3 regions of the Micromonospora sp. CPCC 205539 genome follow, and region 3 is predicted to be linked to each of the others. Evidence: riboswitches for the same ligand, from Rfam matches in the RefSeq annotation. Region 3 holds a riboswitch; each other region holds the start of a gene.
What was found. A riboswitch is a leader RNA that binds a small molecule or an ion and turns the genes downstream of it on or off. The one in region 3 is predicted to bind cyclic di-AMP.
Positions count from the first base shown of each region.

Region 1: linked by a shared signal. The riboswitch ahead of V6V47_RS13175 (coiled-coil domain-containing protein) and the one ahead of V6V47_RS05350 (C40 family peptidase) in region 3 are both predicted to bind cyclic di-AMP.
Region 2: linked by a shared signal. The riboswitch ahead of V6V47_RS30045 (coiled-coil domain-containing protein) and the one ahead of V6V47_RS05350 (C40 family peptidase) in region 3 are both predicted to bind cyclic di-AMP.

Region 1 is NZ_JBAKHW010000012.1:109,017-112,215, forward strand. It holds gene V6V47_RS13170 (YibE/F family protein) at 1-1,222, shown strand, start outside; cyclic di-AMP (ydaO/yuaA leader) riboswitch at 1,389-1,519, shown strand; gene V6V47_RS13175 (coiled-coil domain-containing protein) at 1,524-2,543, shown strand; gene V6V47_RS13180 (carbonic anhydrase) at 2,598-3,199, opposite strand, start outside.
Region 2 is NZ_JBAKHW010000057.1:893-4,091, reverse strand. It holds gene V6V47_RS30055 (HelD family protein) at 1-410, shown strand, start outside; gene V6V47_RS30050 (cation diffusion facilitator family transporter) at 516-1,433, shown strand; cyclic di-AMP (ydaO/yuaA leader) riboswitch at 1,555-1,686, shown strand; gene V6V47_RS30045 (coiled-coil domain-containing protein) at 1,692-2,756, shown strand; gene V6V47_RS30040 (hypothetical protein) at 2,875-3,199, shown strand, end outside.
Region 3 is NZ_JBAKHW010000004.1:211,132-214,330, reverse strand. It holds gene V6V47_RS05355 (N-acetylmuramoyl-L-alanine amidase) at 1-1,301, opposite strand, end outside; cyclic di-AMP (ydaO/yuaA leader) riboswitch at 1,536-1,671, shown strand; gene V6V47_RS05350 (C40 family peptidase) at 1,684-2,724, shown strand; gene dcd (dCTP deaminase) at 2,790-3,199, opposite strand, start outside.

The DNA of each region.
Region 1 (3,199 bases), on a different contig from region 3:
GGCACCGAGCGACGGCGGCGCCGACGTGCCGCGCCACCACGGCACGGCCGTCCGGGTGGTCACCGTGCCCTGCCCACCGACACCACCGGGCACCGAGGGCACCCCGGGCGCCGGAGCCGGGCCGTGCGGCACGATCACCGTCCGGGTGGACGACGGGCCGGCGGCCGGCCAGCAGGTCGACACGCCGGTGCCGGACGGCCCCGGCGCCCCGCGAATCGAAGCCGGCGACGACGTCATCCTGGTCGAGCTGACCGATCCGACCGATCCCACCGCCAGCACCTGGCACATCGCCGAGCATCAGCGCGGTACGCCGCTGGTGTGGCTGGCGGTGGTCTTCGCGGCCGCGATCGTCGCGTTCGGCCGCTGGCGGGGCCTGGCCGCGCTGGGCGGTCTGGCCGCCAGCTTCGCCATCCTGCTCACCTTCGTGCTGCCGGGTATCGCCGCCGGTCGGTCGCCCCTGCTGGTGGCGGTGGTCGGGGCCGCCCTGATCATGTTCGTGGTGCTGTACCTGACGCACGGCGTCACCGCGCAGACCTCGGTCGCGGTGCTCGGCACCCTGGGCAGCCTCGTGCTGACGGGCGTCCTCGGCACCGTCGCCACCGCGGCCACCCACCTCACCGGCTTCGGCAGCGAGGACGCCACCACGCTGTCGATGTTCCAGGCCAACGTCGACCTGCACGGCCTACTTCTCGCCGGGATCATCATCGGCTCGCTCGGTGTGCTCGACGACGTGACAGTCACCCAGGCGGCCACCGTCACCGAGCTGGCGAACGCCAACCCCGGGCTGACCCGGCTCCAGCTCTACCGGGCAGCCACCCGGGTCGGCCGGGCGCACATCGCCTCCACGGTCAACACCATCGTGCTGGCGTACGCCGGCGCCTCGCTGCCGCTACTGCTCCTGCTCACCGCCGATTCGCGGCCGGTCGCGCAGATCCTGACCAGCGAGTTCCTCGCGCAGGAGATCGTCCGCAGCATCGTGGCCACGCTCGGCCTGATCGCTGCCGTCCCGCTGACCACCGGGCTGGCCGCGGTGGTGGCCGCTGCCGGCCGGCCCGGCGACACGCCGACGGTCGAGGCCCCCGCCGGGCCGTCCCGGGCGGAGGCACTGGCCGCACTGAGTTCACCGCGCGCGGGTCGGTCCGACCCGGCCCGGTCCACACCCCCCGCCACCGCCATCGACGCGTGGCCAGACCCGGACAGGAGCACGGAGACGGCATGGTGACACTCCTCAGTGTGACGAGGTGGGGCATTCGCCCTGAGAACCGCGTCACTGGTCACGCAGCGCCATGGCGAAATGACGCTTTTAGTCGGCATCTGGACGTAGCTCAGGCGAAGGACTCTCGGGTAACCTCACTGCCGGTCACCGCCGAAGGCGCGAAGCGGCGCCTGCGGTGCCACCGCCCAATCGCCGCACGGCGAGCCGGGGACCCAGGCACGTGGGGTGAATCCGCGTCAGCGGTAGGGGCCACTTCCGCCCCGAACCCGTCAGCTAACCCGGTCGGCGGTCGACGGAAGGGAACACTGTGACGGCACCCCTACGCCGCTGGTCGACACCCGTGGTGGCCGTGATCGCCGCATTGACCGTGCTCGTCGGCCCCCTCCCGGCGCACGCCGCCCCGGCGACTCCGACGCCGTCCGGGCACGAGGAGGACGGCGAGCCCCAACTGCTCACCGACGTCATCGAGAAGACCAACCGCGAATACTCGGCGGCCAAGTCCAAGCTCGACAAGTCCAAGCGCAGGCAGGTGGAGCTGGGCCAGGAGGTGGCGCGCGCCAACGCCGACCTGGCCGCGTTGGCCCCACAGGTCGGGCAGATCGCCGCCCAGTCGTACCGGACGGGCCGGATCGGCGCCCTCGCGATGCTGCTGGAGAGCGACGCCCCTGACTCGTTCGTCCAGCGCGCCGCGGTGCTCGACGAGATGAACATGGTCAACGAGAAGAAGCTCTCCGAGGTCAACACCGTCAAGCAGCGCGCCGAGCAGGCCAAGCTGGCCCTCGACACGGAGGTCCGCGAGCAGCAGAAGCAGGCCGCCGTGATGGCCAAGCAGAAGTACGAAGCGGACAAGGCGCTCTCGCTGGTCGGCGGCAAGGGCTTCACCGGCGGTCTGGTGTCGGCCACCTCGCCGGTCGCCAAGATCGGCCCGGGCCGCACCGCCGACGGGGACTGGAAGTCCGAGTCGTGCAGCGAGAAGGACCCGACCACCTCCGGCTGCGTCACTCCCCGCACGCTGCACGCGTACAAGGAGGTCAAACGGGCCGGCTTCAACCGGTTCGTCGGCTGCTACCGCTCCGGCGGGCCGTGGGAGCACCCGAAGGGCCGCGCCTGCGACTGGTCGCTGCAGAAGAGCGGCTTCGCCCCGTGGCACAACGACGACACCCGGATGTACGGCAACAACGTCGCCGCGTTCCTCATCCGCAACGCCGATCGACTCGGCATCTACTACGTGATCTGGAACCGACAGATCTGGTTCCCGGCGACCGGCTGGAAGTCGTACAGCGGACCGTCGAACCACACCGACCACGTACACATGTCGCTGCTCTGACCCGCACGCTCCGTCGAGGGCCGTCCCGCTTCGCGCGGGGCGGCCCTCGCCGCGTCAGGCGGCGGCGTGCGCGGCCGGGTCGGTGGAACCGGTCAGTACGTCGAGCGGAGCGGCACCGGCCGGTACGGCGGTCACCGGGCGCACCACGCCAGCGGCGAGCCGGTACGACACCCCCACCACGGCACAGCGCCCCTGCGCCACCTCGGCGGCCAGCACGGGCGACTGACCGAGCAGCGTCTCGACGGTCTGCGCGATGTGGACGTCGACGATGCCGTCGATGTCGTCCACCCCCTCGGCGGCGGCCCGCCGCAGGCTGGGCAGTACGGCGTCGACCACCGCACGGAGATGCCCGGGGGGCATGGTGCCGGTGGCGTCGGACTCCCGGGCAGCCTGCACGGCGCCGCACGAATCGTGGCCGAGCACCACCACCAGCGGGGTGCCGAGCACGGTCACCGCGTACTCGACGCTGCCCAGCACCTCGGGGCCGGCGGTGTGCCCGGCCGTGCGGACCACGAACAGGTCACCCAGACCGCGGTCGAAGATGATCTCGGCAGCCAGTCGGGAGTCGGAGCAGCCGACGATCACCGCGAACGGGTGCTGTCCGTCGGCCACCGCTGCCCGGTGCCCGGCGTCCTGGTTGGGGTGGTGCGGGGCGC
Region 2 (3,199 bases), on a different contig from region 3:
AGATCTTCGCGGTGGCCGCGGCGGAGATCCGCCGGCTCTACCCGGACCTGTCGCTGCCGAGCGCCGTACGCTCCACCGGCGTCGACCCGGTCGAGCTGGTGGTGCCTGCCAGGGGCCTGGAGGCCGCGATCACCGAGGCCGCGGCCAGTCTGCTGGCCGAGGTGGAGGGCACGGTCGGGGTGATCACGCCGGTCCCCCGCCGCGACGAGGTCGCCGGTTGGCTCGGCGCGCTCGGCGCGCCGCGGCTGCAGGTGGTGACCAGCCTCGAGGCCAAGGGCATGGAGTACGACGGCGTGGTGCTGGTCGCCCCGAGCGAGATCCGGGCGGACCCCGGCGCCGGGGTGCGCACCCTCTATGTCGCGCTCTCCCGGGCCACCCAGCGGCTCACCACCATCGACCCGACGGGCTGACCCTGGGCAGTGAGCCTGTGCGGCACCCGCCGGCCGGACAGTTGCATACATTGCGATGTGAACATATATTTGACCGGGTCCCAGCCGACAGCGGAGGGTGGTCTCGTGGGCGCAGGTCATGACCACCACCACGGGTCGGTCGCCAACGCCGCGCACCAGCACCGGGGTCGGCTCTGGGCAGCATTCGGCCTGCTCGCCGCCCTGATGGTGGTCGAGGCGGTGGCCGCCTTCCACACCGGCTCACTGGCCCTGCTCTCCGACGCCGGGCACATGTTCACCGACGTCCTCGGCATCGCCATGGCGCTCGCCGCCATCACCGCCACCCGGCGGGCCACCGGCGACCCGCAACGCACCTTCGGGCTCTACCGGCTCGAGGTGCTCGCCGCGCTCGCCAACGCCGTCCTGCTCTCCGGCGTGGCGGTCTACGTGGTGGTCGAGGCGATCAGCCGGTTCGGCGACCCGCCCGAGGTGCTGGCCGGCCCGATGCTCGCGGTGGCCGTACTGGGCCTGCTCGCCAACCTGGTCGCCTTCGCCCTGCTCCGCGCGGGGGCCCGGGAGAGCATCAACCTCCGGGGCGCCTACCTGGAGGTGCTCGGCGACCTGCTCGGCTCGCTCGGCGTGATCGGCGCGGCGCTGCTCATCGAGGTCACCGACTGGTGGTGGGCCGACCCGCTGGTCGCGGTCGCCATCGGCGTCTTCATCCTGCCGCGCACCTGGCGGCTGGGCCGGGCCGCGGTCCGCATCCTGGTGCAGGCCGCCCCGGAACACCTCCAGGTGACCGCCGTGCACGACCGGCTGGCCGCGGTGCCCGGCGTGGTCGAGGTGCACGACCTGCACGTCTGGACGCTCACCTCCGGCATGGAGGTGGCCTCCGCACACCTGACCATGGCACCCGGCGCGGAAGTCGGCGCGGTGCTCACCGCGGCCCGCACCGCCCTGCACGACGATTTCCGGATCGAGCACGCGACGTTGCAGATCGAGCCCGGTGCCGCCCCCGGGGCGTGCGGCTCGATCGAGTGGTAGCCCTACTCGGCCCCCTTTTGGTCATCACGTCAACACCGTCCGTCACATTGGCTGCACGGGCCCCATCGGCACCGGTAGGCTCGGTTCCGGCCTCCACCCGGCGGCGCCCTCCCGGCGCCGGTGGTGGTCGCCGCCTAATCGCCCTAGCGGGCGAACCGGGGAACCATGTTCCTGGGGTGCATCCGCGTCAGCGGTAGGGATCTTCCGTCCCGAACCCGTCAGCTAACCCGGTCGGCGGCTGACGGAAGGACATGCGCAGTGGCACCAGCACGACCACCTGCCGCTCGATTGGCGGCCCTGATCGTCGCGATGTTCGCCCTCGGCGTCGCGCTCCCGGCCGGCACCGCCTCGGCCGCTCCCCCGACCAGCCTGCGGGTCGCCGCGGCACCCGACGACGACGTCGAGGGCGGCACCCCGGCGCTGCGAGCCCAGCTCGAGGCGGCCAGCAAGGGCTACCTGGACGCGAAGCGAGCCCTGGACAACTCCATCCAGCGGCAGCAGCAGCTCGCCGTCCAGCTCAAGACCACCGAGACCGAGCTGACCGAACGCGGTCGCAAGGTCGGCGAAATCGCCGGAGTCGCCTACCGTACGGGCCGGCTCGGCACGATCTCCGCGCTGCTCAACAGCAACACCCCGGAAGGCTTCATGGACCGGGCCGCCGCGCTGGAATCGGTCGCCGCCAACGAGGACCGGGTGCTGCGCGACCTGCTCGACACCAAGGACACGGCCGACCGCACCCGGGTCGCCCTGGACGGCGAGATCCGCGAGCAGCGCAAGCAGGTCACGGTGATGGCCAAGCGCAAGGAGCAGGCCGAACGGGCCCTGACGGTGGCCACCACCAAGCCGCAGGTCACCGCCGACACCAGCTCCAACCGGGGCACCTCGGCCGCCAACGCCACGGCCGCGCCGCGCAACTCCGACGGCTCGTGGCCATCGGAGTCGTGCAGCGTCAACGACCCCACTCCGGCCACCGGCTGTATCACCCCCCGCACCCTGCACGCGCTCAACCAGGCCAAGGCCGCAGGCTTCACCCGGTACGTCTCCTGCCACCGCAACGGCGGCTCAGGTGAGCACCCGAAGGGCCGGGCGTGCGACTTCGCCGCGCAGAAGTCCGGCTTCGGCGGCAACGCCACCGGTGGCGACAAGACGTACGGCAACAACCTGGCCGCCTACTTCATCCGCAACGCCGACCGGCTCGCCGTGCTCTACGTGATCTGGTACCGGCAGATCTGGCTGCCCAGCAGCGGGTGGAAGTCGTACAGCGGGGCGGGCAGCGACCCGTCCAGCGCCCACACCAACCACGTGCACCTGTCGGTGTACTGACCCCGTCCGGCCGGTGCCCCCGCGTGTCGGGGACACCGGCCGGGTACGTCAGCGGGCGTACCCCGATTGTCGCCAGCGGTCGGACGACTCGACCGGCCCCGGCGGGCAGGCTCGCGGTATGCCTCGGATCCCATCCACCGCCCGCAAGGCCCTGCTCACCCTGCACCTGATCACGTCGCTGGGCTGGCTCGGCGCCGACCTGGTGCTGCTCACGCTGGGCATCGCGGCGCAGCGGGGCGCCGACCCGGCCGTCGTCTATCCGGTCGCCGCGCTGATCGGGACGGTGCTGTTCGCGCCGCTGAGCGTGCTGGTCTGGCTGATCGGTGTGGCCAGTTCGCTGCTCACTCCGTGGGGGCTGCTGCGCTACCGCTGGGTGCTGGCGAAGCTGGTGATCACCACGGTGATGGTCGGACTGGTGCTGTTCCTCCTCACCCCGAACCTGC
Region 3 (3,199 bases):
AGCCGGGGCGCGTGCAGCAGCTCGAAGTAGTGCGTCCAGTCCCAGTACGGGCCGGTGTCCCAGTGCATCCCGCGGACGTTCGCGGCGATGGTGCCGGGCACGTTGTCGTGACCGATGATGTGCTGACGGTCCAGCGGGACGCCCAACCGCAGCGCCAGGTGTCGCACCAGCTTCGCCGAGGTCCGGTACATCGCCTCCGTGTACCAGGTGCCCTGCGCGGCGAAGCCCTCGTGCTCCAGCCCGACCGCTTTGGAGTTGACGAACCAGTTGCCGGCGTGCCAGGCGACGTCCTTCGTCTTCACGTGCTGGGCAATGTGCCCGTCCACCGAGCGCAGCGTGTAGTGCCAGCTCACGTAGGTGGGGTCCTGGACGAGTTTCAAGGTCGTCGCGTAGCTGCCCTCGGTGTCGTGGATGACGATGTACTCGATCTTCTGCCGGGAGGGCCGGTCGGAGAGGTCGTGGTTGCCGTAGTCCCCGTCGCCGAACGCCGCGTAGGGCGCCGGGATCCACTCGCAGGAGATGGTGGTGGGGCATTCCAGCCCGTCCGGTCGGGCGAGCCGGCGCAGCCCCAGCCGATCCAGCCAGGAACGCTCCGGCTGGACGGCCCGGGGCGGCAGCGTGATCCGCTGACCGTCGTCGGTCACCCGCGACTCGCCGGCCCCGATGGTGGTGAAGACCTCGTCGGCGAAGGCCGCCGCGGCGTCGGCGCTGTCCGCGCCGGCGTAGCGGGCCACCGCGCCGTACCAGGTGGCTGGGTCGGTGCCGGCGCCGACCGGTGCGCCCAACTCCCTCTGGTACGAGGCCAGCAGCGCCGCCCCGCCCCGGATGTTGACGTCGGCGTCGGTGCGTAGCGACTCGGGGGCGGCGCCGGTCAGGGCGGCGGCCGCGTCCACGGTCTGCAACGCGGCGGCAGGCGGTGCGGGATCCTCGGCCGGCCGGGGTGCGAGCGCCACCGCCGAGCGGGAGTCGTCGCCCCGCGGGTCTTCGGTGCCGGCGTCGTGGTGTCCGGTCCCGGGCAGGGCGGTCACGTGCCGGGCGTCGGTCAGGTGCATCGGGCCGTAGCCGGCACCGGTGCTCGGTGTGCCGTCGTTGCTGTCCCAGCGCGACTCCAGGTAGGAGACGCCGAGCAGCACGTCCGTCGGCACGCCGTACTCCGCTGCCGCCGCGACGTACTGCTGCTGACGGTCGGCGGTGGGTGCGGCGGCGGCCGGGCCGGCGGAGAGCGGTACCGCGGTCGCGGCGGCGACCACGGCGGCGGCGAGCAGTGCGCGCCGGCCGGCCGTCAGGTCTGGACCTTGCATCGAACCCCCTATATTCGGCGAGTGCAGGTGAGGTCACCATCGCGCCGTCCGGGAGTCCGCGTCAATACCTTTCCATTTATCGAAGTCTTGAGAAGAAAACCTTCGCGTACGGACGGTGACCCCGCGCAATCGGTACGGAGTGTCACGGCGGCACGGGTTGCGAAGCGGTAACGGGCGTCTCTACTCTGGTCATTTGTCGGCCCGGTAGCAGGTCCGCCCACCCCGGGCGGTAACGGACCGACACCGCCGAGTCGCTTTCGAGCGAACCGGGGACCCAGGTCCCTCGGGGTGAATCCGCATCCACTGCGGTAGGGCGCCCACTTCCCGCCCGAACCCGTCAGCTAACCCGGTAGGCGGTCAGGAAGAAGGAGTACGGAACCCGGTGGCCCACCATGCCCCGCAGCCGTCGTCCGAGTGGTCGGCATCAGCCGGCCCGACGACGACTGTGCCGCGCCCACGCTGGTCCCGATTCACCACCGCCCTCGCCGCACTGGTCGGCGTCGCCGTCGTTCTGACCGGCAGCGCCACGGCGGCCCACGCAGACCCGTCCGTCGCCGAGATCGAGCGCCAGATCGACGCCGACTGGAACAAGCTCGAGCCGATCATCGAACGGCACAACGCCACCCGGACCGACCTGGCCGTCAAGCGCAAGCAGGCCGACGCCCTGGCCGCCCGGATCGCCCCGCTGGAGCGCCAGGTCGACGCTGCGATGGACAAGGTCAGCGCCCTGGCCGTCCGCGCCTACAAGGGTGAGAACGTCTCCACCGTCAACGCCGTGCTCGGCAGCCGCTCGCCCAGCGAGGTGGTCGGGCAGCTCGAGATGCTCGACCGGTTCGCCCACAATCAGCAGCAGGACGTACGCGAGGTCGCCGACCTGCGCGACCAGCTCGCCCAGCAGAAGGCCCCGCTGGACGAGATGGTGGTCCAGCTGACCCGGACCGAGGCCCAGCTCGCGGCGAAGAAAAAGCAGATCAACGAGGAGATCGACCGGCTGCAGAAGCTGCGGCTCAAGGTCTACGGCAATGGCGGCGGCGGCCCGCTGCGCCCCGCGCCGTGCCCGGCCAGCTACCCCGGCGGCGCCGCCGGAGTGGCGGTCAAGTTCGCGTGCGCGCAGATCGGCAAGCCCTACGTGTGGGGCGCCGAAGGCCCCAACTCGTACGACTGCTCGGGGCTCATGCTGGCCGCCTGGAAGAAGGCCGGCGTGTCCCTGCCGCACAACGCCGCCCAGCAGAGCCGGGTGACCAAGAACGTCAGCAAGGGCGACCTTCGGCCCGGTGACCTGGTCTTCTACTACAGCGACATCCACCACGTCGGCATGTACGTCGGCGACGGCTGGGTGGTGCACGCCTCGCAGGCCGGTCAACCGGTCAAGATGAAGAGGGTCGACGACGGCCCGATCCACAGCTACGGCCGTCCAGGCTGATCCACGACAAGCAGAGGGCCCGTCGCGATTCGTCGCGGCGGGCCCTCGTCGTCAGTTCGTCGGGATCAGCGGGTCGGCCAGGTGCGCCAGTGTTGCCAGGCGCGGCTCGGCGTCGGCCCGCGCTGCCCCTGGTAGCGCGACCCGTAGACCACCGAGCCGTACGGGTGCTCGGCCGGCGAGGAGAGCCGGAAGATGCAGAGCTGCCCGATCTTCATACCCGGCCAGAGGGTGATCGGCAGGTTCGCCACGTTGGAGAGCTCCAGCGTCACGTGCCCGGAGAAGCCCGGGTCGATGAAGCCGGCGGTGGAGTGGGTGAGCAGGCCGAGCCGACCCAGGCTCGACTTGCCCTCCAGGCGGCCGGCGAGCTGGTCACCGAGCGAGATCACCTCCAGCGTCGAGGCGAGCACGAACTCCCCCGGGTGCAGCACGAACGGCTCGCCGTCGGGCACCTCGACCGCCGAGGTCAGGTCGTCCT